Regions from separate parts of the Shewanella sp. ISTPL2 genome, predicted to be linked through region 1. Evidence: predicted binding sites of a transcription regulator. Region 1 holds the regulator's gene; each other region holds the start of a gene.

Region 1 (10,645 bases):
CAATGGCAGCTCAGGGCAGATCAGGGCAAGCTAAACAAGGAAACTGGCAAGGTTGTATTAGAAAATAATGTTATTATCGATGCCATTAGCCCAGAAGAACCGATTCAGACCTTGTCCACCAGTTATCTGGAACTCGATCTCAACACTATGATAATGACCTCTGACCGTACCATTTACGTCACAGGGAAAGATTTTAATATTCAAGGCCAAGGCCTTTATGCCGACCTCAACGCGCAAGAAGTGCAATTGACCAGTCAGGTAGTAGGAACATATGAAGCAAAATAACGTATTACTTGCCAGCCTAATGCTAATTATGAGCATGAGTGCTTTCGCGAAAGTGGGCGACTTAAAGCAAGAAGTCAAAATTAAAGCTGTGAGCCAAACTGCGGATATCAAAAACAACCAGATTATCTTCTTTGGTCCGGTGGAAGTTACCCAAGGCTCAATAAAAATCCAAGCAAATGAACTGCGTGCATTTTCCGCTGAAGGTGAAAATAGCAAAACTTTAGTCGCCACAGGCAACCCTGCTACGTATAGCCAGATATTAGACGATGGCCGTCCTGCATCGGCTAGCGCGAAAGAAATTCGTTACGATATGGCAAGCCGCACCTTAACTCTGAAAGGTATGGCGTCATTAGATCAAGCAGGTAGCCAAGTTACAGGCAATTTAATCCGCTATAACATGATTCAACAGAAATTGATGGCCGAGAGTACTGGCAGTGGTGACGATCGCGTAATCACTATTATTCAGCCTGAAAACTATCAAGATGATGCTAAATCAGACGCTCCGGCGGATAAACCTGTAAAAAAGCAGGACTCTAAATGACCCAAATCACCTTAAGAGCACAAAATCTGGCGAAAAGTTACAAGAGTCGCCAAGTGGTTAAAGACGTCAGTCTGACGGTAAAAACCGGTCAAGTCGTTGGCCTACTCGGTCCAAACGGTGCAGGTAAAACCACGACCTTTTACATGGTTGTCGGGCTAGTGAAGAGCGATAAGGGACATATCTTTATCGACGATGATGATTTAACCGCAGATCCTATGCATCTGCGTGCCCGCAAAGGCATAGGTTACTTACCGCAAGAAGCCAGTATCTTTCGTAAGCTAACTGTTCATGACAACATCATGGCCGTACTGCAAACTCGTAAAGAACTTAAAAACGAAGAACGAGAAGAAGAACTAGAACATCTGCTCGAAGAGTTTCATATCACCCACATCCGTGACAGCCAAGGCATGTCATTGTCGGGTGGCGAACGTCGTCGCGTCGAAATTGCGCGGGCTTTAGCCGCTAATCCTAAGTTCATTTTGCTCGATGAACCGTTTGCCGGCGTCGATCCTATTTCGGTTATCGACATCAAGAAGATTATCGAACAACTCAAAAGTCGCGGCCTTGGCGTACTGATCACAGACCATAATGTCCGCGAGACATTAGATGTATGTGAACATGCTTATATTGTGAGTCACGGAAACCTGATTGCCGAAGGAACTCCAGCAGAGATCTTAGACAATCAGCAAGTTAGGGCTGTGTACTTAGGTGAACAATTCAGGCTATAGTTAATCGAGCGAAGCCAATGGAGGCAATTTATACCGCCATTGGGCTTCACTCAAGATAATAATAAGCGACCTCATCCAACAATAATAACGTAGGGATCAGCGGTAACATGAAAGCGTCACTCCAGCTCAAACTGGGTCAACAGTTAACCATGACGCCACAACTACAACAGGCTATACGTCTGTTGCAACTGTCGTCATTAGAACTGCAGCAAGAGATCCAGCAAGCATTAGATTCTAATCCCCTTCTCGAGCTGGAAGAGGATCAATTCGACGCCACTAAAACCCCTGTAAACCAAACGCTATCCGATACGGATTTCAGTGAATCTAGCACTCTGCCACCAGAAAAAGACAGCTCCACCATAGATACGGCAGAGTCGCTAACCAAAGAATCCATGCCCGATGAGCTCCCCATGGACACCACATGGGATGAAGTGTTTACCGCCTCCCCAAACTCAGGCCCCGGCGGCAGTCGTGAAGACGATATGCCCTTCCAAGGCGAGACCAGTGAAGGTTTGTACGAACACTTAGAATGGCAAAAAAACCTCACGCCGTTTTCTGAAACCGATTTAGCCATTGCCACCGCCATTATTGATGCCATCGACGATCAGGGCTATCTCACCCAAAGCACTGAAGAAATTCTCGAAGCCATGGGCAATCCTGAAGTTGAGCTTGACGAAGTCGAAGCCGTACTCAAGCGTATTCAGCATTTTGATCCCATAGGCGTTGCCGCCCGCGATTTAAGTGAATGCCTGCTGATCCAACTGTCGCATTTCGCCGCTGATACTCCCAACCTAGAAAACGCCCGTATGCTGATCAAAGATCATTTAGATCTGATCGCCGCCCGAGACTTTAGGTTATTGATGCGTAAGACTAAATTAAAAGAAGATGAATTAAGGGATGGTATAGCACTCATCCAAACCCTCAATCCTCGCCCAGGTTTGTTGATCACGCCCAATAATGACGAATACGTTATCCCAGATGTGTCTGTGTCGAAGAAAAATGGCCGCTGGGTGGTTGAGCTAAATCCTGACTGCATGCCCAAAATCAATGTAAATCAACATTATGCTTCAATGGCGCGCAGCACTAAAAACCAAGCCGATAGCCAATTTATTCGCGGCCATCTGCAAGAGGCTAAATGGTTTATTAAGAGCTTAGAAAGCCGTAACGATACTTTGCTTAAAGTTGCTAATTGCATAGTGCAATATCAGCAAGGTTTCTTTGAGTATGGTGAAGAAGCCATGAAGCCTATGGTGCTTAACGATATTGCCGAAGCGGTAGAAATGCATGAGTCCACCATCTCACGGGTCACAACTCAAAAATACATGCATACCCCTAAGGGACTTTTTGAACTAAAATACTTCTTCTCTAGCCACGTCGGTACTGACGATGGTGGTGAGTGCTCATCCACAGCAATCAGAGCCTTTATAAAGAAACTGGTGGCAGCGGAAAACCAGAAAAAACCATTAAGCGATAGTAAGATGGCACAACTTCTGGCAGAACAAGGGATCAACGTAGCCCGCAGAACCATTGCGAAGTACCGAGAGGCTATGCTTATTCCACCTTCTAATCAGCGTAAAAGTTTATAACCTACAGTGGATATCGGAGGACGTTTCTATGCAAATAAACCTAAGTGGACACCATGTCGAAATTACCGAATCGTTACGTGCATATGTAGAAGAAAAGTTTTCAAAACTTGAACGCCATTTCGAACAGATCAATAATGTGCACGTTGTGCTCAATGTTGAGAAAATGCAACAGATTGCCGAAGCGAGAATAAACCTCATAGGTGGTGAAGTTTTTGCTACTTCAGAGCATGCTGACATGTATGCTGCTATAGACGCCCTGATTGACAAGCTTGACCGTCAGGTTATTAAACACAAAGAGAAGTTAACAAAACACTAATAATGGAACTTTGTACCATACTGCGGCCGGAGTGCACTACCTGCGCCACTCCGGGCAGCAAGAAAAAGGTACTGGAACTCATCAGCGACTTAGTCGCTGCCCAGTACCCGACCCTCTCATCTCAAGAGATATTCGAAAGCCTAGTGGCGCGCGAAAAGATGGGGAGCACAGGTATAGGTAACGGCATCGCCATTCCACATGGTCGACTAGCCGATATAGATCAGCCCATTGCCATACTCATTAAGTGTGAAGAGCCGATAGCATTTGATGCTATCGATAAGCAACCTGTTGATATTTTATTTGCACTACTGGTGCCTGCAGACCAATGTCAGCAGCACTTAAGTACCTTGTCTTGCATGGCCGAAAAGCTGAGCGACAAGCAAATATTAAAGCAATTACGCAAGACGCATGATGAAACGGAACTCTATCAGGTAATCACTGGATGAAACTGGTCATAGTGTCGGGCCGCTCAGGCTCAGGCAAATCTGTCGCCCTTAGGGTACTCGAAGATCTCGGCTATTATTGTGTCGATAACCTTCCTTTGCCATTGATTGGCAGTTTGCTTGAGCAACTCAAAGGCAGTAACGATCTCGTCGCCATCAGTGTCGACGTGCGTAACATGCCTGAGCAGGATAAGGTCTTAGTAAAACAACTCGCTAGCCTACCTCCAGATACTGAGTTAACGAGCTTCTTCCTTAACTCCAGCGATAAAATTCTGCTTAAGCGTTACAGCGAAACCCGCCGTTTGCATCCTTTGTCGAAGAGCCGAGTCTCTTTGCAAGAAGCGATAAAGCTGGAGGGAAAACTGCTCGAGCCTATGTCAAAACTGGTCGATCACTACATAGATACGTCGAATTTGAATATCTATGATTTAAGCGACCAAGTCAGACAAATTCTCCTTGGTAGTGTCGATAAAGAACTCGTGATCAACTTCGAGTCCTTTGGCTTTAAGCACGGAATGCCCACCGAAGCCGACTTTATGTTCGATGTGCGCTTCCTGCCCAATCCCCACTGGGAGTTGGCGCTGCGGCCATTGACTGGCTTAGATGAACCCGTAGCTGAGTTCTTAAATCGTCAACCACTGGTTAATAAGTTCATCTGGCAAATCGAAAACTTACTGGAGACTTGGCTGCCGCACCTCGAGCGTAACAATCGCAGTTATTTAACTGTGGCCATTGGCTGCACAGGTGGACAGCACAGATCCGTTTACGTCGCAGAGCAATTGGCCAAACGCTTTAGTAACGGTAAACATAAAGTTTATGCCCGTCATCGAGAGCTCAATAATGCCAAAGCTTGAACGTCAGATAACCATCTGTAATAAGCTCGGTTTACATGCCCGTGCCGCCACTAAGTTGGTGGTACTGGCTTCCGAGTTTGATGCGACCATCACCTTAATCCAAGGCGATAAACAAGCATCGGCCGCCAGTGTGCTTGGCTTGCTGATGCTTGAAACTGGCATGGGTAAAACCATCAGGCTTATCGCCGAAGGCCCAGATGCAGAGCCGGCTCTCGATGCCATTTGTGCCTTAATCGACGCTAAGTTTGACGAAGCCTGTTAGTTTCACTTCACACTAAGCACTTCATCGTTAGTTTCACTTCATGTCTAGTTTAAAAAACTTGCCATTCAGACATGGCAAAACATTTGTCGCTCGACGATACAAGCCACAGGCGATTACACTAGCGGTCATTGCGCTGGCCTTAACCTTACCTTAGCCGCCTTAATCTGTGTCATCGACTGACGCTTAGTCACCGCTAAATCCTAGCCCAACACTAAGATCTCAAACCAATTTGCCGCACAATGGAGGACAAATGCCCGTAGATAATGCAGAAAACGATCACACCGGACATAGTCTTGACCAGTTAAACCAAGCGCTTAGCAGCGGCATGTTCGTGCATGTGCGTAATATGCTGCAAAAAATGGCCGCCTCAGATATCGCGCTGATCTTAGAATCATCACCGCCAAGTGCCAGACAAGTATTGTGGCAGCTCATCGATCAGGAACAAATAGGCGACATACTCGATGAGTTGAGTGAAGAACTCAAAGACCCACTGATCCGCAGCATGAGCCCTGAGCGAGTCGCGAAAGCGACAGCAAGCATGGACACCGACGATCTCGCCTATATTCTGCGAAGTCTTCCCGACGCCGTTTACAAACAAGTGTTGCAGTCGATGACGGAGCAAAATCGCCTGAGGGTAGAACAAGCCCTATCTTATCCAGATGAGACCGCCGGCAGCTTGATGAACACAGATACTGTCACCCTAAGACCCGATGTGAATATCGATGTGGTGCTGCGCTATCTTCGGCAAAGGGGCAACCTACCCGACACCACAGATACCTTATATGTGGTCGACAAACAGGACAAAGTCCTTGGCGGTGTTAGGCTGGCAGATCTGCTGACTTGCGCGCCAAGCACCACAATTCGCAATATCATGGATCCCAATATTCAAAGTATTCCGGTGAGCATGTCCGACAGCGAAGTCGCGCAGAAATTCGAACGCAATGATTGGGTATCGGCACCTGTCGTCGACAGTGATGGTAAGCTACTCGGGCGTATCACAATCGATGACGTAGTCGATGTTATCCGCGAAGATGCTGAACATTCCATGATGGGTATGGCGGGGATGGACGGAGATGAAGATACCTTTGGTCCAGTGCTAAAAAGTACCCTACGTCGCTCGCTCTGGCTCACGATTAACTTATTCGCCGCCCTGCTCGCATCGTCGGTCAGCAATATGTTTGAAGGCACTATTGAGCAATTTGCCACTATCGCCATCCTAATGACGATTGTCCCTAGCATGGGCGGTGTTGCCGGTAATCAGACCTTAGCCCTCGTGATCCGTGGTATTGCTTTAGGCCATATCGGCCAAAGCAACGCCCGCTGGCTTATCGGTAAAGAGCTATCTATTGGTTTTCTCAATGGCTTGATGTGGTCTATTTTAGTCTTTGTCGCCGTGTGGCTATGGAAGGATGATATGGCACTGGCGGGATTAATTGGTAGCGCTATGCTGATCAATATGACAGTAGCTGGGCTTGCAGGTGCGAGTATTCCATTGATTTTAAAACGACTTAAAATCGATCCTGCCCTCGCTGGCGGTATGGTGCTCACCACAGTCACTGACGTGGTTGGCCTGTTCGCCTTCCTCGGGTTAGCGACGCTCTACCTGATGAACTAACGCTTTAACAGTTTAAGCTAACCACAGAACGGCACTCCAAAGGTGCCGTTTTTTATCCCACTGGAAAACTAAAGAAGGCTATTTTGCCGGAGGTTGAAAACCATAACTGCTCAGAATCGCTTGGCCTTTTGTCGATAGAATAAACTCGGCTAACGGCTTAGCGGCAGTATTAGCGCCTTGCAAAACCAGTAAACCATAGTCGGCACCCACGGCGAGTTCCTGCGGTAAGTCTATGATTTGTAAACTCGGCACTTCTTTTTTAGCCAGCACAGCATTAGTGCAATAGGTTAAAAAGATATCCGCTTGCTTGTTTTCCATCACCCAGCCATAGGGGTTGCGATCTTTAGGCGGTTTAACGCTCTCAGGGCCGCCCGTCAGTTGTAATGCCTTGGTCTCTAACGCGGCTTTCGCATTGGGTTTTACCGCTTCGGCCTTAGCAAAAACGGCCCAGGCATAATCACCCGCGGGGTCGGCTTTCGGGGTTGAGGTGCCGACTTTAACCTTAGGATCTAACAAGGTATCGAGTAACGTCGCACTCGTCACCTGAACTGTGTCTTGAGCAACAGCGCAGAGTTGATTACGGGCAAACATTTGCACCGCTTCGCCCTGACCCGAATCCACTAATGCCTGTGGATGTTTCATATTCGCCGAGGCAAAGATATCGACTTTCTCGCCCTCTTGAATGCGCTTTAACAATAAACCTGAGGGCGCATATTGCGCTACAACACTTATTTGCGACTGTGCTTGATAAGCAGCAATAATATCACTCATCGCAGCCTTTAAACTGCCTGCGGCGCGCAGTTCTATCGGCGCGGCTCCTGTGGTCACTTCGGCTTTCATCGGCACTCCTTGTACAGCAGTCACCATGATGACAGGACTTAAACTCAAGGCTACTAACACATTTTTGCTTATCATAGTCATATTCTCCTTTAGGCACTAAAAGTCATTCTTGTGACTTATTCCCATACAGAACGTGAAATCGATAAAGGGATCAAGCTGAACTCATCCCAAGGTAATTAGCAGTGATATGTTTGTGCTGCAGGTCACTCAAGGTGCGCTTCACAAAGGACAAATTGTCTAATTGAAGCACGGCAAGCTAATCACTCAATTAGCCCACCACTGAAAACAAAAAAGTCGCCCCAGGCGACTTTTTCAGCGAGAACTTTGTACTTAGACCAGACTATTTACCCGTTGGTATTAGTACGATCTCAACGCGGCGGTTTTGTGCTCGGCCATTTGCATTGGCATTTGATGCAATAGGACTCGCTTCACCCATACCTTTTGATTTTACACGGGCAGAGGCAACGCCTTTATTCATCAAGTAATTACCCACTTCGCTAGCCCGGACCTGTGACAGACGTAAATTGTAAGAGTCTGAACCACTGCTGTCGGTATAACCTAATATGTTGAGCTGCGTTTTGCTGTATTCCTTGGCCACAACCGCCACTGAATTCAGCACACGTTTAGCACCGTCGCTTAACTCGGTTTGATCTACGCCGAAGGTCACTTCATTAGGCATATTCAAAATGATGTTATCGCCGTTACGGGTCACACTCACGCCCGTTGAGGCTAATTGTTGGCGTAATTTAGTCTCTTGCACATCCATGTAATAACCAATACCACCACCGACTGCAGCGCCCGATGCAGCACCAATTAAGGCACCTTTACCGCGGTCGCTCTTGCTCGAAGATACCACCCCAATTGCGGCACCCGCGACTGCACCAATCAACGCGCCACTGGTCGCTTTAGCGGTTTGTTCTTCGTTTGAATAGGGATTGATTGTTGTACAACCCGATGCAACTAGCGCGGTCGTCAATACCACTATGGCTAACAGGGATGGTTTAGATTGCACTGCCTGAAAACACTTCATCATTTATAACCTCTTTATATGATTGATGACTGTGAATACCGCTCAAAAGGGCAAGAAATATCACGTCCATTAGGTAATACGAATGACCTAGGGATTGCCACAAAGCAGGCAGTATATAAGCAATTGCGCTGGAGACAATCCTTTATCCATCTTCAATTATGCTAATCCAGATTTTAGTCAGCAAAGATACAGATTTCGGGCTTCAATCATGGCTTGTACCAGCCAATTAAATATCAAGTCTATGGCACCGAAATAGTGCACCTTGCACCTTTATTGGCAGCACTAAAAAATAACGCCGTTTTAATCGAAGGCGCAATCCAATGATTTAAAAGGTTAAAATAAAAATTAGAATATTGGCACGAATTTTACATACTACTAAGTGAGTAGACAGTCAGACGCGGTAAACATCGCCGAAAACTAGAGTCGACTTCAACAGGATTAATCCAAATTAAATGGACCTATCGAGACAGAAAATGGGCTCGAGTATTTAGGGTCATGAAGGAGGAAGTATGAAAAAGGTCATGAACTTTATCGCACTATGTCGCCACGAATGGATTTGTCTGCGCCATCTAGGTCTGAGCCAGTGGGATTTAGAACAGCGTCACTATCATCAATAAAAGGCAACGCAAACGGTCATATTTTGGTTCGAAGGCAGTAAAAGAGGGAACGCTCATGGGAATCGCAGAAAATAGTCTCAAGCTACATGTTATCACCGAGGTTAAAGTACAAGGTCGCTTACTGTCGGATGTTGCACGTCAATACGGTTTATCTGCCAAGGCAGTCTACCAATGGGTGCGAGAAAGCGATCTGCAACCCCAGCAAAGAGAATGCGCATTAATGAGTGAGATTGCCCAGCTACAGAAAAAAATTAAACAGCTCAATCAAGAGCTACGCACGATAGGTTAAGTGCTGCATGGCAATTGAGTGCCTGTACAACAAGCTAAACGTGCCCGAATAGACAAGGCCGGACGAGATTGCATATCGCCCTGCTGATAACGCTAACGATGTAAAAGATGTGCTAACAACAATAATAACAGCGCCCTTTTTAGTCCGGCCTTGTCGTCCAAATTGATGAACCCAGCGAAGATTGGGAAATAGTATTAACAGCAACAAACGGATAGGGACAATGCAAAAGTTTCGGCAAGACTAGGGAGGGAGTTATCTCCCCCAAGATCAAATATGTGAATTGTGCTCCCCCAAGTCATGAACATATTTCTCTCTCTGGCCTTGTCATTTTATTCACAGGATCAATGATGATCCAGCACTGCAATGAGTGTAGTGCGCCAAGGAAGGCCGTGATTGGTATTACATAGATTGACTGAAGAGTGACCAAGGTTTCGGCAAGGATTGAGGGAGTTGTCTTCCCCAAAGATTAAATATGTGAATTGTGCTCCCCCAAGTCATGAACATATTTCTCTCTCAACTCTTGTCCTTTTATCACACTGTTCGATGATTGCTAGCTTGTTTGTAGCAACAAGGATGGCCCCAGCTTCCATCGGGGATTAAGCCAAGGATTGGCTAACGCCAAAAATTAAATAACAATAATAAAATCAATAACAAAAATAATAATTTCACTTAATTTTTAGCATAAAAAAGACGCTACTTTGAGCGTCTTTTTTATGGGTGAAAAACAACGACTGACGATTAATAGTCTTCTTCGTTTGCCTCTTGGATCCGCTGCTTACGCTCTTGCGCCTCTTCAAAGGCTGCTTGGATTTCTTCCAAGACCGCACTAACATCGGCTTCAACCAGCACTTCGGTAAACTCACCCGTTAATGGCGTTTCAGGCTTCAATTCACCGGCTTCAAACAAGGCCCAAATTTCTTTGGCGTATTGTGTTTTTAGCAGCTCAGGAGCATACAAACCATAGTATTGAGTCATGTTATTCACATCACGCGCTAACATCCATTTGGCATGGTTATTCGCCGCGGCATCGACCGCCTGAGGCAAATCGATAATCACTGGCCCTTCACTGTCAACTAACACGTTAAACTCAGACAAGTCACCGTGCACTAACCCAGCACAGAGCATACGTTTGACATAGGTCATCACCAACGCATGATCCTTCAAGGCTTTTTCTGCCGACATACTAACATCGTTTAATCTCGGCGCGACATTGCCCTCGGCATCCGTCACTAACTCCAT
Region 2 (10,645 bases), 470 kb from region 1:
TTTACCTAGGCCACATTCGGGACAGAGGAAGTCTTCGGCCACTTGAGTCCAAGGTGTGCCAGCAATGACATCTTGATTAGGTTCTCCTTTTTCAGGGTCGTAAATCCATTGGCAAACGGTGCAAATCATTGATTGTGTATCATTTAATTCGCACGCTTTTGTTGCAATCGGTGCTGTCACAGGGACGTTATTAGTAGCAGTATTTTCAGCTGTTTGACTGGCCGTGGTGGCTTGGCTAGGTTTTGACATGACTTGATTAATGATAGAGCGACTATTAGCGCTATCAAGGGGCCGCAATGCCCATTCTCGCGCGATTCGCTGGCCGTGCTGACGGCATTCTTGCATCGCATCTCGATCGGGACGCCATTTGACTTTTAATCCCACTGAGGTTTCAAAACCAGCATCCATCAAACGAGTGTGAATTCTATCGACTGCGCCGCCATTCCAGCCATAACTACCAAAAGCTGCCGCCTTTTTATTGCGAAAACGCAGGCCCGTGATTTCTTCAAGCATGGCGGCAATTTTAGGCATCATCACATTATTCATGGTGGATGAGCCGACTAAAATACCTTTTGACCTAAATGCCTGTGCAAGGATTTCGTTTTTATCATGACGTGCGACGTTATACACTTTTACCGCTACATTGGGGTCAACATCATGGATACCTTGAGCGATACCGTCGGCCATCATGCGAGTATTATTGGACATGGAGTCGTAGAAAATCGTGATGCGGTCTTCTTGATAAGCGTCGGCCCAAGCTAAATATTGGTGAATAATTTGGGCTGGATTATCACGCCACACAATGCCGTGTGAAGTTGCGATCATATCTACAGGTAAATTAAAGCTTAATACTTCGTGAATTTTAGCCGTTACTAGGCTGCTAAAGGGCGTTAAAATGTTTGAGTAGTACCGTAGGCATTGTTCCATTAATTCATTTTGATCAACCTCATCATTGAATAAATGTTCGTCGCAATAGTGTTGGCCAAAGGCATCGTTACTGAATAAAACCGCATCTTCGGTGAGGTATGTCATCATGCTATCTGGCCAATGCAACATAGGTGCTTCGATAAATATCAGTTGCTTACCATTGCCTATCGCTAAACTATCCCCTGTCTTTACGGTAATGAAATTCCATTCTGGGTGGTGGTGATGTCCTACAATGGAGTCGACCGCATTTTCACTGCAGTAAATTGGAGTGTTAGGAATTTTGGCCATTAATGCAGTCAGGGCGCCTGAGTGGTCTTCCTCTGCATGGTTCATCACAATATAGTCTATGTCGGTTAAATTAATTTCAGCTTCAAGATTTTGTAAGAATTGCTGGCTAAACCGATGATCAACTGTATCAATTAACACGGTTTTTTCTTCACGGATAAGGTAGCTATTGTAGCTTGTGCCTTTAGTTATCTTGTACTCAGTACCATGAAAATCTTGCACTTCCCAATCGCGTTGACCCACCCAGTGGATATTGTTTTTTACATGAATAGTCATAAATACACCTGTGATAATTAATAATGAATGCGCTACGTAAATCTTGCTTATTTAGTTAAATCTCTAATTGCACTCACTATGCCAACATTCTAATGTATTGATTTTTATTAGTATTAACGTATTTTAATATTTTGAAATCACTTAGTAGTGTCATAATGACAGTTTGATATTGGTCAAATTGACATTACACTGTTGTCAATATGACTTTATTTGACTGTGGATGTGCTATGAGTGCCCATGCTGATTTAACTCAGTTAGCCTTAGATTTAACTGTCGGCGTGTCGACGCAAGACAGATTTGAGCGTTTGTTGGCAGTGGTCAGGCGGCGTGTCAATTGTGATGCTGCGGCATTATTGGCATTTCGGGAGCAGCAATTTGTCCCCTTGGCGATAGATGGGCTCTTTGCCGAAGTGTTAGGGCGTCGCTTTCAAATTAGTGAACATCCGAGATTAGAGGCTATCGCCCGTGCTGGCGATGTGGTTCGTTTCCCGGCCGACAGTGAACTTCCCGATCCGTATGATGGTTTAATTCCACATCATAGTGCGAACTTACATGTACATGCTTGCATTGGTTTACCACTAATCGCGAACGATCGCTTAATAGGGGCGCTCACCATTGATGGTTTCAACCCTCATCAGTTTGATGGTTTTAGTGATAGCGAGTTGCGTGTGATCAGCGCACTGGCCGCAGCCAGTCTTAATACTGCGTTATTGATGCAACAGCTAGAATCCCAAGTTGTTGAAGTTTCCAATGGCACTGAGGTGCTCAATCGTCCTGCTAGTCAGCAGGAGATCATAGGGCAATCCACACAGATCCAATCGCTAAAGCAGCAGATAAGTGCCGTGGCAGGCACTGATTTATCGGTATTAATTACTGGCGAAACTGGCGTGGGTAAGGAGTTAGTGGCCGCGGCGATACATAATCAATCGACCAGAGCCGATAAATCACTTATCTATTTAAACTGCGCTGCATTGCCTGAGTCCGTCGCCGAAAGCGAGTTATTTGGGCATGTAAAAGGGGCATTTACGGGGGCAATCAGTCATAGGCAAGGCAAGTTTGAACTCGCTGACAAGGGGACCTTGTTTTTAGATGAAATCGGGGAGCTTCCCTTGGGGCTGCAAGCTAAGTTATTGAGGGTTTTACAATACGGTGAATTACAGCGAGTGGGCAGTGATAAGAGCCTAAAAGTGAATACTCGGATTATTGCTGCCACTAATCGAATTTTGCACCAAGAGGCAACGGAAGGGCGCTTTCGTTTCGATCTTTACCATAGGTTGAGCGTATTTCCTATCCACGTAGCACCATTAAGAGAGCGTGGGCAAGATATTGTTATGCTGACAGGTTTTTTTCTTGAACGTTGTAAAGCGAAGTTAGGACTCACCCATATCAATATCACACCCGCAGCGCAGCAGTTATTAGAGCAATATACATGGCCGGGTAATGTGCGTGAGCTAGAGCATGCGATACACAGGGCTGCGGTGTTGGCGAAAGCCGAGCTAAAAACGGCTTATATCAGCTTAAGTGATAAACATTTTCAGCTCGATTCTTTGATGAATCAAGCACACAGAACAGTCGACGAAGATAGGCCATCAGATGCCGCAACGCTAGCCAGTGAATTAGCATTTAGGTCTGAGTCGGCCTGTCGTGAGGGACAATCGCAAGATAATTCCAGTGTTATGCTGGGGCTTAAGGCTGCGACGGAGAGATATCAGCGTCAACTTATTCGTCAAGTTTTAGCCGCGAATCAACAAAATTGGGCTGCGTGTGCAAGAATATTGCAAATCGATACAGGTAATTTGCACCGACTTGCAAAACGGTTAGGTTTAAAAGAATAAAATATTGCGTGAAGAAATTTTATTCTGCAGCAAAACCCCTGCCTCGATTCTTAGAAGAACAGTGTTGCTACGCCTAAGAGTGCGAACAATACGGCGCAGCCACGATGTATCCACAACATAGGCAATTTTTCAGCGCTGAAGTGGCCTGCGATCACTACGGGTACGTTAGCAAGCAGCATGCCTAAGGTTGTGCCAGCAACCACCATAGTTAATGAATCGTATTTTGCGGCTAATACCACAGTTGCGATTTGCGTTTTATCCCCCATTTCGGCGATAAAAAACAGAATAAAGGTGGCGAGAAAGGGGCCCATTTTATAGAAACGGCTCTCTTCTGCATCGACTTTATCGGGGATTAACACCCAAAGAGCGATCGCAAAGAATGACGCAGCCACTAAATAACGTGCAAGATCAGGGCTTACCCAGTTAATGGCCCATTGACCAATCCAAGCTGCGGCAAAATGGTTAAATAATGTCGACAGCAAAATACCTAAAATAATGGCGGTTTTATTTTTAAATCTTGCGGCGAGGATTAGTGCAAGCAATTGAGTTTTATCACCAATTTCGGCGATAGCAACCGTAAAGGTTGAGGCAAGTAGGGCTTCCAAGTGTGATCCTTTAGGGGTGGTTATGACATAAGCACAATAAACCGTCCACCCCTAGGTGCGGTAATTGTGCTCAGGTCTTGCTGGGCAAATCTATTATTTGCTGTGAACACCATGGCATGTTGCCAAGTATGTTGATGTTCACCCTAGATGACGATGGCTCGAAATCCAGTTAGCTACTCCCCCGAAGCGAGGTGGGCATTATACCTAGGTAAGATTTAGTTTCAAGCACGAGTTTATAACAGTAGGTGCTGATAAATGTTTGACAGGTGTCAGAAAAATACCGATTCACATTCTGTAACTTAATGAATATAAATGAATTATTTTTTGACAACGTTGTCTTTTGTTGCTAATTTAGCCAAGTCATTTCTACTTGGTTACATACTGTTAACTCGTAGTGACTCAATGATAACGACTGTATTTGGCAAACTAATTGAAAAGTTAGGACGCAAAGCTTCCGGTCTAAGGTTGTAAATGGATTTTTTAGTGAACTAAGATAGCGGAGTTGCCGCAGAATTCGATTTCTGTGAAAGATAAACGACTGCTGTTTAATGCTGTTGTTTGCCCAAATACCACTTTTATATCTAAGCCTATCATTATGTTTAGGATGATAGGCAATCAATGGAGTGCATTAAAGTGGCAAATCCTACTGTTTTTTCCCCTATTTCTAAATTGAGTTTATTGGCCGCGGCAGTAATGGCGACGAATGCGTTTGTGAGTATCTCTGCGCAGGCGCACGGTTATGTTGTGGCACCTGAATCGCGTTCATATGCCTGTAAAACAGGTAAAAATGCCAATTGTGGTGCGGTGCAATGGGAGCCGCAAAGTGTTGAGGGGCCATCGGGTTTTCCTGAATCAGGTCCTGCTGATGGCAAATTGGCGAGTGCTGGCAATGGTGCTTTTTCACCTTTGGATGAACAAAGTCCGAGCCGTTGGGCAAAGACGGATATTAAAGCGGGCTGGAATAAGTTCAGTTGGCAGTTCACAGCAAACCATGTCACCCGTAATTGGCGTTACTATTTAACTCGCCAAGATTGGAACCCAAACCAAGCTTTGAGTCGAGCGAGCTTTGACTTAGCACCCTTTTGCGTAGTTGATGGTGGTATGGAACAGCCGCCTAAGTTAGTGACCCATGACTGCTACGTGCCAGAAGGTCGCAGTGGTTATCAAGTGATCTTGGCCGTGTGGGAAGTGGGAGATACGACGAATAGTTTCTACAATGCTATCGATGTGAACTTGGGCTCTGGTCCTGTTGTGCCGAGTGAATGGCAAGATGTGGGGGATATCAATCCGTCACTCGATCTAAAAGCAGGCGATAAAGTGATGACCCGGGTGTTTGACGCCAATGGTGAGCAAACGGCTAAGCAAACAGTCATTACCATTAGTGATGCGACTCAAGGTGATAAACAAAATTGGCCTTTCCTATTAGCGAGCGCGATTAATGCCCAGCAGTCCCAGTTAAAAGCGGGACAAAAAAATGCATCGGGTGTGATTGAGCCTGTGTATGGCAAAAACGACATTTTTACAGCGAAAAACTCAGGTATTGAGCGTGTCGAAGTAGGATTTGATTTAGCTCCTGCTCCGGGCAACAGCTTAGAAGTCACTTCACTTGCCGACGATTATCAAATTATCGATGGTGCGGCGAAGGTCAGCTTTGATGTAACCAGTAACGCTGAGATGCTAGTGTCAGCGTATTTGTTTAGCCATGATGGCACCGCGTCAGGTTTTGTGAGCCAAACTGTTAACAATACCAGCGCGAGCTTAGTGTTAGACGTCGTTGAGCCTAAAGCTGGGCATTATCATTTGCAGGTAAAAGCTGAGCCTAAACAAGGTGATGTTATTCAGCAGAACTTTGATCTCTTCTTAAAGGATCAAGCTCCTGCACCAGAAGCTGATTTTGTATTCCCAGCAGGCGTGAAAGGTTACGTTGCAGGTACTACAGTGTTACAGCCTAAAAATGGCAAAGTGTATCAATGTAAGCCATTTCCTTATAGCGGCTATTGCGTGCAGTGGTCGGCTTCTGCCACAGGATTTGAGCCAGGTGTTGGCGCTTCTTGGGCTATGGCGTGGACTGAGCTGTAAATTAACTTTTTGAGCTAACCTAGCTTCAAAAAGGTGTCATTGGGCTTAAACATATCCGTGTGTTTAAGCCCTTTTTGTCTGCATCGGATGGAAAAAGACTGGCTTTATTTTGATTCGAGCCTAATACAAGATTACAGGTATTCTCAACAAAGGTAGCGATTTTGTTGGCTTGTTTATTTTCGTTTATCACAGCGCTATTAAGTTGTTACCGTACCGTTTGCTACCCTTCTTTGTTCACAACTGGCTTGCCCACTGGGTTTGGCTCTGTTAATGTCCCAAACTATCTATTTAATCGATGCTTATATCGGTACATTAATTTGGGCTATCACAATTGAAAGTCATGCCATTTTTCAATAATCGATTTAGTTAGCCTCAATGGCTACTGGGTTGAAACATTCAAAAGCTATTGGGGCCAATTGATCTGCTAGGTCGAGATCTGATTGGATGCTTTAAGTGATGTGTCGCTTATTTCGATTTAAGACGCAAGGCTTTATCGGTTCAAATCTTACTCAAATAAAATAATAATTAATTATTGAACAGGACTATTGTGTGAATTCAAAAATGTTAGGCTCGATCGCCATCGTTGCCGGGACAGCCATTGGCGCAGGTATGTTAGCGTTACCTTTAGCCACAGCGGCTTTAGGTATTATCCCTGCCTTAGTGTTACTCGTCGTTATTTGGGGCGTGTCCGCCTATACCTCATTACTTATGCTCGAAATTAACTTACGCACTGGCGTGGGGGATAACGTGCATGCTATTACGGGTAAGTTACTGGGTAAAAAAGGTCAAATAATTCAAGGTGCTTCTTTCCTGAGTTTATTATTTGCCTTGACCGCGGCTTATCTCACCGGCGGCTCTTCGTTATTAGTGCTTAAAGCGAAGAACATGTTCGATATCGTGCTCGATAATCAAGTCGCAGTGTTGTTATTCACACTGGTGCTTGGTGGCTTTGCGGCGCTAGGTGTTGCTTGGGTCGATAAAGTTTCACGTTTCCTATTTTCGTTAATGATTCTATTGCTCGTGGTGGTGGTATTATTTTTATTGCCCGAAGTCAGTATTGCTAGCATGGCAACGGGTGCGATTGCCGAGTCGATGACCAGCAATTGGATGGCGGCAATTCCCGTGGTGTTTACTTCGTTTGGTTTCCACGTCTGTATCGCCACCTTAGTGCGTTATCTTGATGGCGATGCGGTATCACTGCGTAAGGTGTTGTTAATCGGCTCGACGATCCCACTTGCTTGTTATGTTCTGTGGTTATTGGTGACTTTAGGCACAGTCGGCGGATATGAGGTGAATAGTTTTGAAGGTTCACTACCTTCACTCGTCACGGCATTGCAGGATATTGCTCATACGCCTTGGATCAGCAAATGTATTTCATTATTCGCTGACTTAGCTTTAGTGACCTCATTCCTCGGTGTGACCTTAAGTTTATATGACTTTATCGCCGAATTAACTCGCGCCAAAGAAACGTTTGCCGGCCGTATTCAAACTTGGTTACTGACCTTTATTCCGCCTGTCTTGTGTGCCTTGTATTTGCCTGAAGGCTTTGTGGCGGTACTGGGATTTGCGGCCGTACCATTGGTCGTGATGATCATCTTCTTGCCCATTGTTATGGCACTGCGTCAACGTCAGTCGCAGCTCGGTGGTTATCAAGTGTCTGGCGGATCTGTTGCATTAGTCATTGCAGGCTTGTTAGGTGCCGTGATTGTGGGTGCCCAGCTATTTGTTGGGATCTAATTCATTGCAATTTAGTTTATTGTTATTTCATTGCGATAGGTGAGGCCTTTTAGCGAACGCGGCAGGGTAACTTTGATTAAATGTATTTGCATTGTAAGCGAGTTTTTCAGAGTCTGTTATAGAGAGTGTCGCATGTGATAAAGTCAGGCCCCGGCCTGACTTTTTGCTTTTTAGGTTTTAAAGCGAGTGATGCTGGGTTTTAGCACAGTTATTTAAAATTAAAACAACGCTATTAAAACGAGAAAATGGCCCAGCTTGCGCGTGGCTTCATTCACATAAAACGGACTTAACACAATGAAAAAATGGTTACTCACAGTTGCCGTGGCCGCTAGTTTTGGCGCACAGGCTGACGAAGGTATGTGGCAGCCTCATCAACTGCCTGCAATGGCTGATGAGCTAAAAGCAAAAGGCCTTGAAATTGATGCAAAATCGATTTCTAAACTCACCGAATTCCCGATGAATGCCGTGATAAGCCTCGGCGGTTGCACTGCATCATTTGTATCGCCAAAGGGCCTAGTCGTGACTAACCATCACTGTGCCTATGGGGCCATTCAATACAACTCCACTCCTGAGAAAAATCTGCTGCAGGATGGTTTTTTAGCTAAGACCTTCGCCGATGAATTACCTGCAACCCCTGGCTCACGTGTCTATGTGACTGAAGATGTCACTAATGTCACTGAGCGAGTTAAAAACGGGCTTGAAGGTAAAGTGGGCAGCGCCTTCTATCAAGGCATTGAAAGCCAAGAAAAAGCCTTAGTTGCTGAATGTGAACAAGAAGATGGTTACCGTTGCCAAGTGTATAGCTTTCACGGTGGTCTCGAATATTATCTGGTTAAGCAATTGGAAATCCGTGATGTGCGTTTAGTCTATAACCCAGCCGCGAGCGTGGGTAAATACGGCGGCGACGTAGACAACTGGATGTGGCCACGTCACACAGGCGATTTTTCTTTCTACCGTGCTTATGTATCTAAAGCGGGTAAACCAGCAGAGTTTAGCAGCGACAACGTGCCATACGAGCCAAAAAGTTTCTTAAAAGTCTCGGCTAAAGGTGTGAGTGAGGGTGATTTTGTGATGGTGGCAGGCTACCCTGGTCGCACCAACAGATATCGCACAGCCACTGAAGTTCAAAATGAGTTTGAGTGGGCTTATCCCGAAGGCAAAATGCTGCGTGAACGCTTTATAGAGATCATTAAAGAAACCGCGCCAGAGGGCAGCGACGAGCGTATTAAGTACGAGAGTCAAATTGCTGGCCTTGCAAATTACGCGAAAAACTTCACTTCTATGATCGAGTTTTACGGCAAATCAACCATGTTGGCTGACCGTAAAGCCCTCGAAGCTAAGCTTGCGGCGTGGATTGCCAAAGACAGCAGTCGTGAAGCGAAATACGGTAAAACCTTAGCGGAATTAGATGCCTTGATTGCCAAAGGCAAAACGCATCAAGAGCGTGACATGATCTTAAGCTACATAGGCAGCACGACTATGTTGCCGACGGCGCGCAGCTTATATCGCCTCGCGAACGAGAAACAACTGCCAGATATGCAGCGTGAACCGGGCTTCCAAGATCGTGATATGACACGTCTAAAAGCCAGCATGGAGCGTATTGACCGTCGTTATGCGCCAAGCGTTGATAAAGCGGTATTGCACGACATGCTAAAACGCTACGCCGCACTGCCAGAAGATCAGCGCCTACCCGCATTGGATAAAGCCTTTGGTATCGATAAAAAGTTTAGTGAAGCTAAGCTTTCGAAAACCTTAGATAAAATGTACGCCAAAACTGAGTTAGGTAAGAAAGATGTTCGCCTAGCGTGGATGGATAAATCCGTTGCCGATTTTAAAGCCTCTAAAGATCCTTTCATTCAATTCGCTGTCGCTATGTATGACACAGATATGGCTGAAGAAAAGAAAGAAAAAGAATTAGCGGGTGAACTAATGAAGGTGCGTCCGCAATATATGGATGCCATTATTGCTTACAACCTAGAGCAAGGTAAGCCAGTGTATGCTGATGCTAACTCAAGCTTACGTGTCACGGTTGGTCATGTGAAAGGCTACTCGCCAAAAGACGGTTTAGTGGCTGTGCCATTCACTCGCCTTGAAGGCATAGTGCAAAAGGACACAGGTGTTGACCCATTCGATGCACCAAAGAAAGAGTTAGAGCTGATTAAGCAGAAGCAATATGGTGATTTCTATATGAAATCAATAGATTCTGTACCAGTAAACTTTTTATCAACTTTAGATACTACTGGCGGAAATTCTGGCTCACCGACCTTAAACGGCCGCGCTGAACTCGTCGGCCTATTGTTCGACGGTGTGTATGAAAGCATTATCGGCGGTTGGGCATTTGATAATGAGATTAACCGTTCTATTCATGTCGACAGCCGTTATATGCTGTGGGTAATGAAGTATTTAGATCATGCCGACAATTTATTAGCTGAGATGGAAATCGTTAAGTAATCCATTGCCGCACCAGCAATGGTGCGGCCTATAGTGGCATAGTGAATTTGGATTATCAGCATTCAAGTGCGATTTAGTGATTTAAGAATGCTGAAATAACAAGACAACAAAATAGCGATAAACTCACTGGGTTTATCGCTATTTTTTTGTGCAATGACTGCTGATAGCTGTTGAGATAGCTTCGCTATGGTATTAGCTCACCTTTTTAGCATTAGCGTAACCAGTGGATTGAAAATATATACGCAACATATTTTTTTAGACTGAAATGTGTTGGAAAGTAGTGCCGGAGGACCTGCATCTTTAGTTAGAGTTTTTAGTGGGTTAGCATTGGCAGGTATCCACGCATATAGGTTCGCCATGGCATTGACTCGTCGACACGGTGAATAGAAACCTAGGGTTTCTGAGCTTATGAACGAGAGCCATGGACGGCGAACTGGCAGTTAAACAGGG
Region 3 (10,645 bases), 260 kb from region 1:
CCATCATATTGGTCGAGTAAAAGGCATGTTGCTGAACTTAGCCTGACAAAATTCAAAATAGCGGCATTTTTTATACTTTACCCACTTCGCTTTAACTCAGTATCTGTAATACTGCTCCGACATTGATTTGAAGTTTATCGGTGTTAGAAAAGTAGCGCATAACGAGCGCGATTGGGGAGAGAAGATGAGTACGTTTGTAAAATTAACCATAGCGGCAACCTTAGTGGTATTAGCCTTACTTGCTGCGGGTATTTACCGTTTCAACATGACCAATGATGATATTTATATGGTGATGGAAGATGGACAGGTGATGCAATACGATGAAGCCATGGCGCATGAAAAAACTCAGGCTCAGGCGAATGAGATCGAAACTGTGACACCTTTTGAGGTAAAGCCTGTGGCGAATGCATCGGAAGTGATGCTCAAACTCTTTAGCTTAAATACCGCCAATCCTGTTGAAATAACGCTGCCTGAGGGCGGCAAGTCCGTTGCACTGACACATTTTATTAAGATCAAGCAAACAGAGTTTGCTATGGGCGACTACCAAGATGGTGAGGTAAAAGGTCGAGCATTACTCGATTACTTGCGCATTACACCGTTAAATTTCGATCCCGCTCTAGAGCCGGACACCCAAAGTGACGCACCGATTCAAGATGATCCTAAAATGCAAACTATGCCCTTTGTGGCGCCCTTTATTGTGACGACTCAAGGTTCAGGCGTATTTTGGTATCTTGGATTGTTTAATCTGGATTTTAAACACAATAGCTTGAAACACTTAGGCAGTGTCATGCTTGGCGATCGAATCGAAGTGGATAGTATTGAACCTGTTTATCCTTTTGAAGCCCCATTCAAAATTGCTGTGACTTATCGCGATAGAGCGTCTGACCAACCTATGTCTGAAAGCCCTGAAATAGTCAAAACCATAGAGATGGTAGTGAGTGAGACCAGCATACATAAGTAGCGTGTAAATGCCATTATGGATCTGCGCAGGCTTATGCTAAGTTGTTTTTCGGTAAGTGGGTGATGTTTGCTTTAGTAGCAAGCGTTAGCAGGTAATCGGTCAGCATAAGATTTCGACAAGGAGAGTGTCATGCAAGTTAGCAAAATCACTGGGAAATTTGATGTTAAGCTCACTCCTGATAGCCCCTATGCTACTGGCATTGGTGGTGTGACGTTAGGACGTATGGGCTTAGATAAAACCTTTTATGGTGAGCTTGAGGGGCGCAGCAAGGGGGAAATGCTCAGTGCTATGACGTCAGTCAAGGGCTCTGCTGGCTATGCGGCCATTGAACAAGTGGTTGGTAATTTGTGCGGTAAGCAGGGCAGTTTTGTATTACAACATTTTGGCATTATGACCGATGGACAAAATCGTCTGATCTTAGAAGTGATACCCCATTCTGGGGCGGGGGAGTTGCAGGGGTTAACTGGCACTATGACCATCAATATTGAGAATGGCCAACATTTTTATGCATTCCAGTTTGGCTTTGAAGCTTAGTTTGGCTTTGAAGCTTGAATAACGCCTGTGTTTTAGCTCAGTTTTCTGTAACTCTTCTCCTTTATGATCATTCGAGTCATCTTAATTCACCCCTCTTAATTTAAGCGAGTAAGTCTTTTCGATTGAGTCTGAAAATGGACATAAAAAAACCAGCTGAGGCTGGTTTTTTTGATTCTTTTTTCATAAAGCACTATCGAACCTTTAGTCTAGATCGGCGTGCTGTTACTTAAAATACGTTTAATTTAAAAAATGCCGTTGTCGCGAGAGTTAAGACACTTTTTTAACCACTTTAATTTTATCAACGACCTTTTTCACATCGTCGGTATTTTCGGCAATTTTCAGTGCTAGTTGACGTTCGGCATCGCTGGCAACTTCACCTTTCAATGTCACTATGCCATTGGCAACATCCACATTAATTTGGGTGCCGGATACGTCAGTTGAAAACAGTAAACGCGTTTTGATGACTGTGGCAACTTTAGAGTCAGTTAAGGTGGCAACAACTTCACTGGTGCCTTCTTTTTCATTCATCACAGTGAGTTGGTTATCGACATCTTTCACCCCATCTAAGCTCTTGATGAGCTCTGTGGCGAGGGCTTTATCCACACTGCTTTCCACTTTACCTGTTAACGTCACTTTACCATCTTTGACATCTGTAATGATGTCGAAGGAATTGAGATTCGTGTTGAGCAGTAAAGTGGTTTCTGCTTTACCATCGATCCACGCATCCTTGGTTCCGCCTTTCCAATCTTGGGCGGCAGCCACATTTAAACTGATTGAACCGACAAGTAAAGCCACTAGTACTGATGCTGTTGTAGTTTTCATAATCATATCCTCCGTTGTTTTCTCGAAGCTAGATAATGCGCCAATCGTGCCAATGTTTTTAAGGTAATGATTTTTAATGTTTAAATTGTTTTATCTGGCGTTTTTATACCTTGGCATTTTCCTTTAGGTCGGTCTTTTTTACCGACAAAATGTAATTTTTTCTGGCATGCTGAGCCATCATTCGAGCATAAAAAACCGCACTCATCAGTGCGGTATTATGTCTGTAATAAAAGTGGAGGGGAGTCGGTTAAATATGGCTCACTTAGCGACAGGGAATTAATGGTGATTGAGCGATCCCGTACCGTCGTAACTCATTTGCAGCCAAGCGGCGCCTTCTGCAAGTTGGTTTGCAAGTTGTGGCTGATGCGCTTGCCTTACTGCTTGTTTTATTTGGATTAGCACTTGCTGTTCTATGTCGACAAGGGCGGTCATAGCCTGCGAAATTTGGCACTGTTGCAACAATTCTGTTGCTTGAGTATAAGTGACGGGCACGGTGTGACTTAGGCCATTAATTGGCTCGTCAGCCAAACGTCTCAGCTGTTCAAACCGAGTTAACATTCGTTGGTGGATGTTAGCTTTGGCGGAAAAAACACGCTTAAGATTATAGTCTTCGACATACCTCCTCGCTTGGTTGTAAAATGTGAGTCCTTCCTGATTCAGCTTGATGATTTCATCGATCAACATGATATCGGCGCGGATATCAGTCTGATGTTGCACAACATTAGACTTCATTATGGGCCTCCTAATGCCAGTGTTCGACATAGATTGTTTAACTGCTTGGGTAAACTGATTTTGTTTCGTTCAGCTACCATGCATATTCTGTTCTCGTTTTTAATGATATTTTAACAGGCTGATTTTTAGACTGATATTCTCAGTTCATCGAGATATCATCTTAGAACATCGGCAACTATTACCGTTGCTGTTGTTAAAATTTCATGGCTGACATACAGTAGTTTTTCATACAGGGAGTAGATACGCATGGCTCGACTGACACTTTTTTATCACTTGCAGGATGTTGGCGCCGAGCAAGCAATCATCGAACTTGCTGGCGCTGCAGACTTTAATAAGCTACGCAGTGTCGATGACTTGCCTTGGATAGAGCAGCTAGGGGCAAATCACGTCGATGTTGCCATTATTGAGTTATCCAGTCTTAGTCGTGAAGATTACCTTGTGCTGCTAGATAATGCGGCCATGTCAAATATTGAGTTTATTTTTCTCTCCGACGGTCAGCCAAACCCCAATCTTGATCAGTTAATGTCTCATTTTGCGGGTTACCACTTTCGCAAACCTTACGATATGCCGCTAATCAGCGAAATTTTTGCTGATTTTGCACAGTATTTAGCATCATCGCCTAATCGACTGCATCCTTTTGCTAGCGAGCTAGACCAGTACGGTTTGCTTGTTGGTTCATCAGCTCCTATGCACAAGCTATATCGCACAATTCGTCGCGTCTCTGCGACAGGCAGTAATGTGCTGATTATTGGGGAAAGTGGGGTCGGGAAAGAACTGGTTGCTAATACCATACATCTTGCCAGCCCTAGGGTAAACGAGCCTTTTATTGCAATTAACTGTGGTGCATTAAGCCCTGAATTGGTCGACAGTGAGCTGTTTGGTCATGTCAAAGGCGCATTTACGGGGGCGAATCGCGATCACAAAGGCGTATTTGAACAGGCTGAAGGCGGGACCTTGTTTCTCGATGAAGTCACCGAAATGCCGATTGATCATCAAGTGAAGTTACTCAGAGTGTTGGAAAATAGCGAGTATCGTCCTGTGGGTGGTGACAAAGTGCAACGTGCAAACGTACGTATTGTGGCAGCGACTAACCGTGATCCCATAGTGGCGATAGAGGCAGGGCTATTTCGAGAAGATTTGTACTTTCGTTTGGCTCAGTTTCCCATTCGCGTTCCGCCCTTACGGGAACGTGGCGAAGATATTATTGGGCTTGCGCAGCATTTTCTTGCCTATCGTAACGTGGCCGAAAAGCAGAATAAGAGCTTAGCTGAAGACTGTATTCAGATGATTGCTAAGTACCCTTGGTCTGGTAATGTGCGCGAATTAAAACATGCAATTGAGCGAGCCTATATTCTGGCCGATCAGGATATTTTACCCAGCCATTTACAGCTACCTCAGACGAATGAAGTGGGTTTATGTGGTGGTGAGCAAGTTGTTATCCCCCAAGGCATGCGCTTAGATGATTTAGAGAGAATCGCTATTTATCAAGCACTAGAAACCACTCAAGGTAATAAAACGGATACCGCCGAACAACTGGGGATCAGCGTTAAAACCCTCTACAACAAGCTCAGCAAGTACGAGCAGCAAGTCGAGACCGGTGAAACGACTGCTGAATAAACATTAATTATCAAATTAATATTGAAACAGAGCTAAACTTTATACTCTTTTTTTTGTAAATAATAACTCCTATTCTACAGCCCTTAAACAGAAAAAGCGGAGATAGAATATGAAACATTTATTAACAACAGCATTATGGCTTTCTTTGACAGCCAGTAGTTTTGTGAACGCCACCCCAGCAGTAGGAAGTCTTGAAACAGTCGCTGAATTGCCAATACGACCTGGCAATGTCAGCGTCACTGCACAAGGTCGGATTTTTGCCACAGTACATCCATTTGATACACCATCAGGTTTGCAATTGATTGAAGTTAATCGTGAGACCAACGCTTATAAAGCTTGGCCTTCAATGGATTTGCAAAAAACATCGACAGCCAATACTGCTCAATTTGATACCTTATTAGGTATTGCTCAGGACAAGGCTGGACACCTCTGGACCGCAGATATGGGGTTAGAATTAGGCCAGACAAGGATTTGGGGATTCAACATTAAGGACGGCAGTCTATATAAACAAATCGTCCTACCACAAGCTCTCGCGCCTAAAGGCAGCTTTATGCAGGATCTGGTTGTCGACTCTCAAAAAGGCTGGATTTATTTAGCCGATATCGCCAACCCTGGCCTCTTAGCGGTGCGTATCGACGATGGCCATACAATACGTTTTTCAGGTCATAGCTCGCTGCAGGCCGAAGCGGATGCAGTAATGAACATAGATAACAAAACAACATTGTTTAATGGCAAAGTCGCTAGTGTAGCGGTCAATCCAATCAGTTTATCTGCCGATGGAAGTACACTCTATTATGGTGCAATGAATGGTACTCACTGGTATCAGTTATCGACTGCAGCTTTACAAACAGGCAATAATGATAAAATTATCGCCACGGTAAAATTAGTCGGAGCCAAGCCTGTATCAGATGGCGCTGCAACGTCCAAACAAGGTAATCATTACTTTACCAATTTGAACCACAATGCCATTTCCATGCTAGATAACAAAGGCACACTAACAACAGCGGTCAGTTCTCCACTACTGGATTTTCCTGATAGTGTGCAATTTGGTGAAACAGGCTGGTTATATATTTCAGTGAACCAATTGCATAAAGCAAAAGCCTTTAATGGAAAAGCCGAAACAGCCAAACCGCCTTATCGTATTATGCGACTCTGGACCGGTGAGGATACTGCTGCGGGTCAATAACACCTTAGCTGCAACTGCAAAGTTGCAGCTTATATTTGCAGTATGAGTTATATCGCAACTGTTTATTTACGTTGATGTGAGTCTTTGGTTTAACTCGAAAGCGTCTAGAAATGAGTTAGGTGTTGATTGTGCAAACTATCAATGCCTCTTATTGTGACTGGCACAGGTCAATATTGAATGGTGAGATAATTTTGGAACAAGGAACAAGGAACAAGGAACAAGTTCAGTGAAACTCAATCAACCTTCTAAAAATGCATTTTATATTCAAACTCTGAGTACTCAGTACCGACCTCTATTATGGCTGTTTGCTGCTGGGTTATTACTGCTTGGTTTACTCTGCGCCAGAGCAACCTATTTACAACCCGATCCGATACTACAGCTCGTTCTCGGCTGGGTAACACTGTTTCTATTGTTACCCGTGTTACCGACTGCGTTTGTTCAGCAACAGTGTTGGTTAGATGCCGAGCAACAGCAATTGTGGCTCGGTAAAGGTTTATTCAATGGGAGGTATATGGGATTGTGGCGGTGGCGTTCCTATGCTTTTTCGGACATCAAAGCAGTGCAACTTTATCAGCTGCAAATCACCCGCTGGCATCAGATCAGCCGCAATCGCCAAGCGGAAGATACTGTCCAACATTATCTGGCTTATTTAGAATTGCATCAGCCCAACGGTGCTCAATTGATATTGGGTGACAGTACTGATAGAAAGGAATTACAACAAGTTCTACAGCAATGTGCGCAGGCAATAGACTGTAAATTTCAGGATTTTAGTAACACCACTCAAAAATCACTTCCCAAAGGTAGTGAATTTAATTTCATGCGGGTACTGGTTCTGCTGGTTATATTTATTTTGTTGAATATTTTATATTTTTTGTTCGTTCTATAAATTCTCAGTCATCCTGCCTAAAAAGTTAGGCTGGATGTCCTCCACAACGATCACTCATCTTGCTCTGTGGTTTCCTGATAAGGAACAAACACTTTAAGAGATGCTGGCTGGACTTCAATAGTGAGATCCGCTGGCTCAAATACTTCACCATCAATCACATATTTACACTTAGGCTGGCTGCTGATAGTGACCTTTTTAGCATGGGCATGATGGACTTTACTTGCACTCGCTTGTTGATCTCGCACATTCTTATTGCCTTCTTTTACCCATCCCGCAATCGCTAATTCAGCGAGGCTAAGCAACTGCTCTTTGGGTTCATCGCCAGCATCCAACCAAGTAATGTCGAGCAAACCGTCGGTCATGTTTGGTTCGCCATCGCCCTGCGCCAACACGCTGGTAAACGGTGCGGCATTGGCAACGATTAGGCTATGGGTCGTTAATGTTGTGGGTTTTGCATCATCTAAGCTGAGTTGGATGGTTAAAGTGATATCGGCATTCACTGCGCGCCATAAGCCATCGAGGTAGGCAAACTGGCCGAGAGCATTTTTACGCTCACGGTTTGCGGATTCAATCATTTGTTGCTCAAACCCTATGCCTACAAGCAACAACACTAACTCCTCATTACAACGCGCGGTATCAATGGCTTGGCAATGCCCTTGAATAATATTATCCAGCGCCTGAGAGATAGGAATAAGCTTACTGCCTAAACCAAAGAGGGCATGGCTGAGGGCATTAGTTGTGCCAAGAGGAATGATGCCTAAGACTATATCCGTATCAACGATTTGAGAGGCCACTTCAGTCACAGTACCATCGCCACCACAGGCGATAATGATATCAGCGCCTGCATTACGGGCTTGCTCGGCGAAGACATTTGCGGTTTCGTCTGCTGTTGTGAGTTTTAAAGTCAGGTCAAAATAGGCTTTGAGTTCATCTTGGATTTGCTCGCTGTATTCTTGCCATTTCCCGCCACCAGAAACTGGGTTGGCGATAATCCACGCCACTTTGTGGATGTTAATTTTCCCTTGACTAAGCATGCGATCGAGCGCGCGTAATTGCCATTTGTTTAAGCCAGCGGTTTTGCGGATTTGCTTTATCTGTTGCAGTACTTCGGCGAAGTGCTGTTGTTTATCTTTACAAACCAAATAAGCGGCGAGTACCAGCACTGAGCGGCCACGACCCATTGCACAGTGGATGAGTACCTGTTTATTGGCGCGCACTTGGCGGTGCAGCCAGTTAACGGCTTGATTGAGTTGGGCACTGGTCGGTACGCTATGGTCGAGGATGGGAATATTTAAATACTCGATATGATCTTCAAATTGCGACCAATCTAAGCCATCAAATTCAGCGGTGACATCCAGAATGGCAGTGATCTTATTGGCTTTAATCGTTTCCAGATCTGCGGAAAAGAGTCTACAGCCGAGATACAGATGTTCATCAATCCTCTGCATGGGTGGTACTGAATCGTATTTTCTGGCCCAGTGGTTATAGAGTCGACTGCCTAATAAAAAGGGAATAAAACCCCAACGAATATACCAAGGAATAGTGCCATCTTGGCGTTTTCTAAAAATACTGGCGAGATTAAACCAATAGGCTGAACCGACTAAAAACAGTGACAGACTTGTCCATGCACAAATGAAAGTGAGCAGGGGAGAAGTGTCTGTTACTGCAAAATAGGCTAACAATACTGCACCTGCAGTGTACAAATATTTGATGTGGATCTTCGTTAGCATGCAAGTCCTCCAATGCCATTGTTCTTGGTTAAAATCGTTGCACTTGAATGGATAGATGTCGAGATGAGAGATGCAGAAATGAGCGAGTCTAAACCAAAAGGGTGGCAGTAGACGAGTCTATTGCCACCCTAAAGTGAGGTTTGTTTAGCACTTAGTATCTTTAGCTTTAACACCTTCTTTGACTTCTTCACAGGCATCTTCGATGGCATTACCTGTATCAGTCATTACTTCATCGATTTTTTCGCCCGCGTCTTCGGCTTTGTTATCACTACAGGCCGTTAAACCTAGGGCGAGTAATAATGCGAATGCTGCACTTGTCATCAGGGTAAATGGTTTCATATCTATCTCCTTTTCTAAAAAAAATTATAGTCGCGGTGATTTGCCCTTAAGGGCATTGATCAGCAGAGAAATCACTAATAACACAATAAATATGAAGAAAATGATTTTCGCTATTCCCGCCGCTGCGCCAGCAATCCCAGCAAATCCTAACAACCCGGCAATCACGGCAACAACTAGAAATACTAATGTCCAACCTAGCATAATAACCTCCTGCCCTTGTATTAATCCTTCGCATGACCGTTTGTGTCACTTGTAAGGTAACGGCTAATGGCTCTTACTTGATTGCGATCTTAATGCCAACTTTAAAAATTTTAAGTAGTTAATTGATTTTAAATATAATTTAAATCATTTTATTTAAAATGGTGTGAGTGAATTAAAAGAGGGGTAGGCAATTTTTACCTAAGCTTCGGTAAGAGTTTCAGCCTAATACGTTGAATCAAAGACTGTGAGCTGATGTCGTTCATAAGTAAAGATAAATAAAAGCCGACACTGTGAGTTTGTGTCGGCTTGAAGATATTATGATCTTATAATACAAGATGATAGGAGCTAAATACGTTTAAAAACGATTTAATGGTTTCCAGCGTTGCAGGCTAACTGGAATGGTCGCGCCTTGGGATAACAGCAGGTTAATGCGGGATTGATATGCTGCGCCCACCATTAAATGTTTGGCTAAATCCACCGCATTACGGGCCTTATAGTCATCTAAATAACTGCCTTTTGCCCAAGCGTTAAATGCACCCAGTGCTGGGCCAGCCCAGATTTGGTAATCCATTTCGCGGCCGATTTCACCTGTGTTTGACCAGCGGCTAGACAGACCCAAATACCAGCGGAAAATCAGCGCCATCTTACGTTTGGGGTTATCCAGTGCACGCTCGATTTGTTTAGGATCGCGCTCGTTAAAGTGGGCGACAGTGCCCGCCCAAATATCATCGAGTGATGAGCGGAACACTTGCTCTTCGAGCTTTTTACGCTCGTCCGCAGGGATGGCATCAATCGAATCGTAACGGGTGTAGATCTCATAAAGCTTATTGGCGCGCATCGGGAACAAAGTACCGCGCTTAACCACTTGTAATTTCACGCCCATTTCGAACATATCGGCGGCAGGCGCCATAGTCACATCGGCCATTTCTGTGGTGGCGAGTAACTTACGGGTGTGTTCGCTGGCGCCCGCTTCGACGCAAGCTTGGTTGATAGAACCTGTGACGATGAATGCCGCACCCATGTTGAAGGTGGCTAATGCTGCATCGGGTGTGCCGACGCCGCCGCCAGCACCCACGCGGATGGGCGTTTTATATTGATACTTAGCTTGGATTTCATCTTTAAGCGCCAAAATCGTCGGCAATAGCGTGACGAGTGGACGATTGTCGGTATGGCCGCCGGAGTCGGCTTCGGCTGTGATGTCGTCTGCCATGGGCACCAGTAATGCCATCGCCATTTGGTCTTGGCTGATAAGGCCGTCACTCACTAATTGCTGGAGGATTTTGGCCGGCGCCGGCTCCATAAACTTAGTCGCGACTTCGGTGCGGCTGATTTTGGCTATGACTTTGTTGCCAATGACTATCTCGCCATGTTCGTCGCGGCTCAAACCCGCCGCGCGGTAATAGACGATTTGCGGCGTTAACCCTAAAAATGCCGAGGCTTCGACCGTGCGCACTTTATGTTTTAAGAACAACTCAACACTGCCGCGCTCTAATGCGGGCTCGCTTGGGCTGTGAATTAAATTAAAGGCGTAAGGACCATTGGGTAGCGCCGCTTGAATGCGAGTAATGGCCGCTTCAACGCGCGATGGGATTAACCCCGCCGCGCCAAACGAACACAAAATGCCCGCTTGGCCCAGC

Evidence for each region. The regulator sigma-54, encoded in region 1, starts transcription at its own class of promoters, with help from an activator protein. The targets are predictions, from matches to a motif close to GTTGGCACGNNNNTNGNNT.
Region 2: the regulator sigma-54 is predicted to act here: its motif matches at 1,556-1,574, upstream of norV (anaerobic nitric oxide reductase flavorubredoxin).
Region 3: the regulator sigma-54 is predicted to act here: its motif matches at 9,090-9,108, upstream of HUB64_RS12385 (DUF1328 family protein).

Annotation. Positions count from the first base shown of each region.
Region 1 is NZ_JAAPAV010000001.1:3,075,771-3,086,415, reverse strand. It holds gene lptC (LPS export ABC transporter periplasmic protein LptC) at 1-285, shown strand, start outside; gene lptA (lipopolysaccharide transport periplasmic protein LptA) at 272-826, shown strand; gene lptB (LPS export ABC transporter ATP-binding protein) at 823-1,554, shown strand; gene HUB64_RS13425 (RNA polymerase factor sigma-54) at 1,662-3,140, shown strand; gene hpf (ribosome hibernation promoting factor) at 3,169-3,456, shown strand; gene ptsN (PTS IIA-like nitrogen regulatory protein PtsN) at 3,459-3,902, shown strand; gene rapZ (RNase adapter RapZ) at 3,899-4,753, shown strand; gene HUB64_RS13405 (HPr family phosphocarrier protein) at 4,740-5,015, shown strand; gene mgtE (magnesium transporter) at 5,266-6,630, shown strand; gene HUB64_RS13395 (molybdate ABC transporter substrate-binding protein) at 6,709-7,545, opposite strand; gene HUB64_RS13390 (OmpA family protein) at 7,811-8,500, opposite strand; gene HUB64_RS13385 (transposase) at 9,173-9,406, shown strand; gene HUB64_RS13380 (PA4780 family RIO1-like protein kinase) at 10,145-10,645, opposite strand, start outside.
Region 2 is NZ_JAAPAV010000001.1:3,547,627-3,558,271, forward strand. It holds gene norV (anaerobic nitric oxide reductase flavorubredoxin) at 1-1,488, opposite strand, end outside; gene norR (nitric oxide reductase transcriptional regulator NorR) at 1,716-3,323, shown strand; gene HUB64_RS15505 (TMEM165/GDT1 family protein) at 3,374-3,928, opposite strand; cyclic di-GMP riboswitch class I at 4,339-4,438, shown strand; gene gbpA (N-acetylglucosamine-binding protein GbpA) at 4,562-6,007, shown strand; gene HUB64_RS15515 (aromatic amino acid transport family protein) at 6,569-7,744, shown strand; gene HUB64_RS15520 (S46 family peptidase) at 8,039-10,195, shown strand.
Region 3 is NZ_JAAPAV010000001.1:2,811,029-2,821,673, forward strand. It holds gene HUB64_RS12340 (hypothetical protein) at 185-961, shown strand; gene HUB64_RS12345 (DUF3224 domain-containing protein) at 1,091-1,495, shown strand; gene HUB64_RS12350 (BON domain-containing protein) at 1,763-2,317, opposite strand; gene HUB64_RS12355 (hypothetical protein) at 2,594-3,049, opposite strand; gene HUB64_RS12360 (sigma-54-dependent Fis family transcriptional regulator) at 3,296-4,666, shown strand; gene HUB64_RS12365 (L-dopachrome tautomerase-related protein) at 4,776-5,852, shown strand; gene HUB64_RS12370 (hypothetical protein) at 6,079-6,738, shown strand; gene HUB64_RS12375 (diacylglycerol kinase family protein) at 6,789-8,468, opposite strand; gene HUB64_RS12380 (hypothetical protein) at 8,613-8,807, opposite strand; gene HUB64_RS12385 (DUF1328 family protein) at 8,832-9,008, opposite strand; gene pfaD (eicosapentaenoate synthase subunit PfaD) at 9,364-10,645, opposite strand, start outside.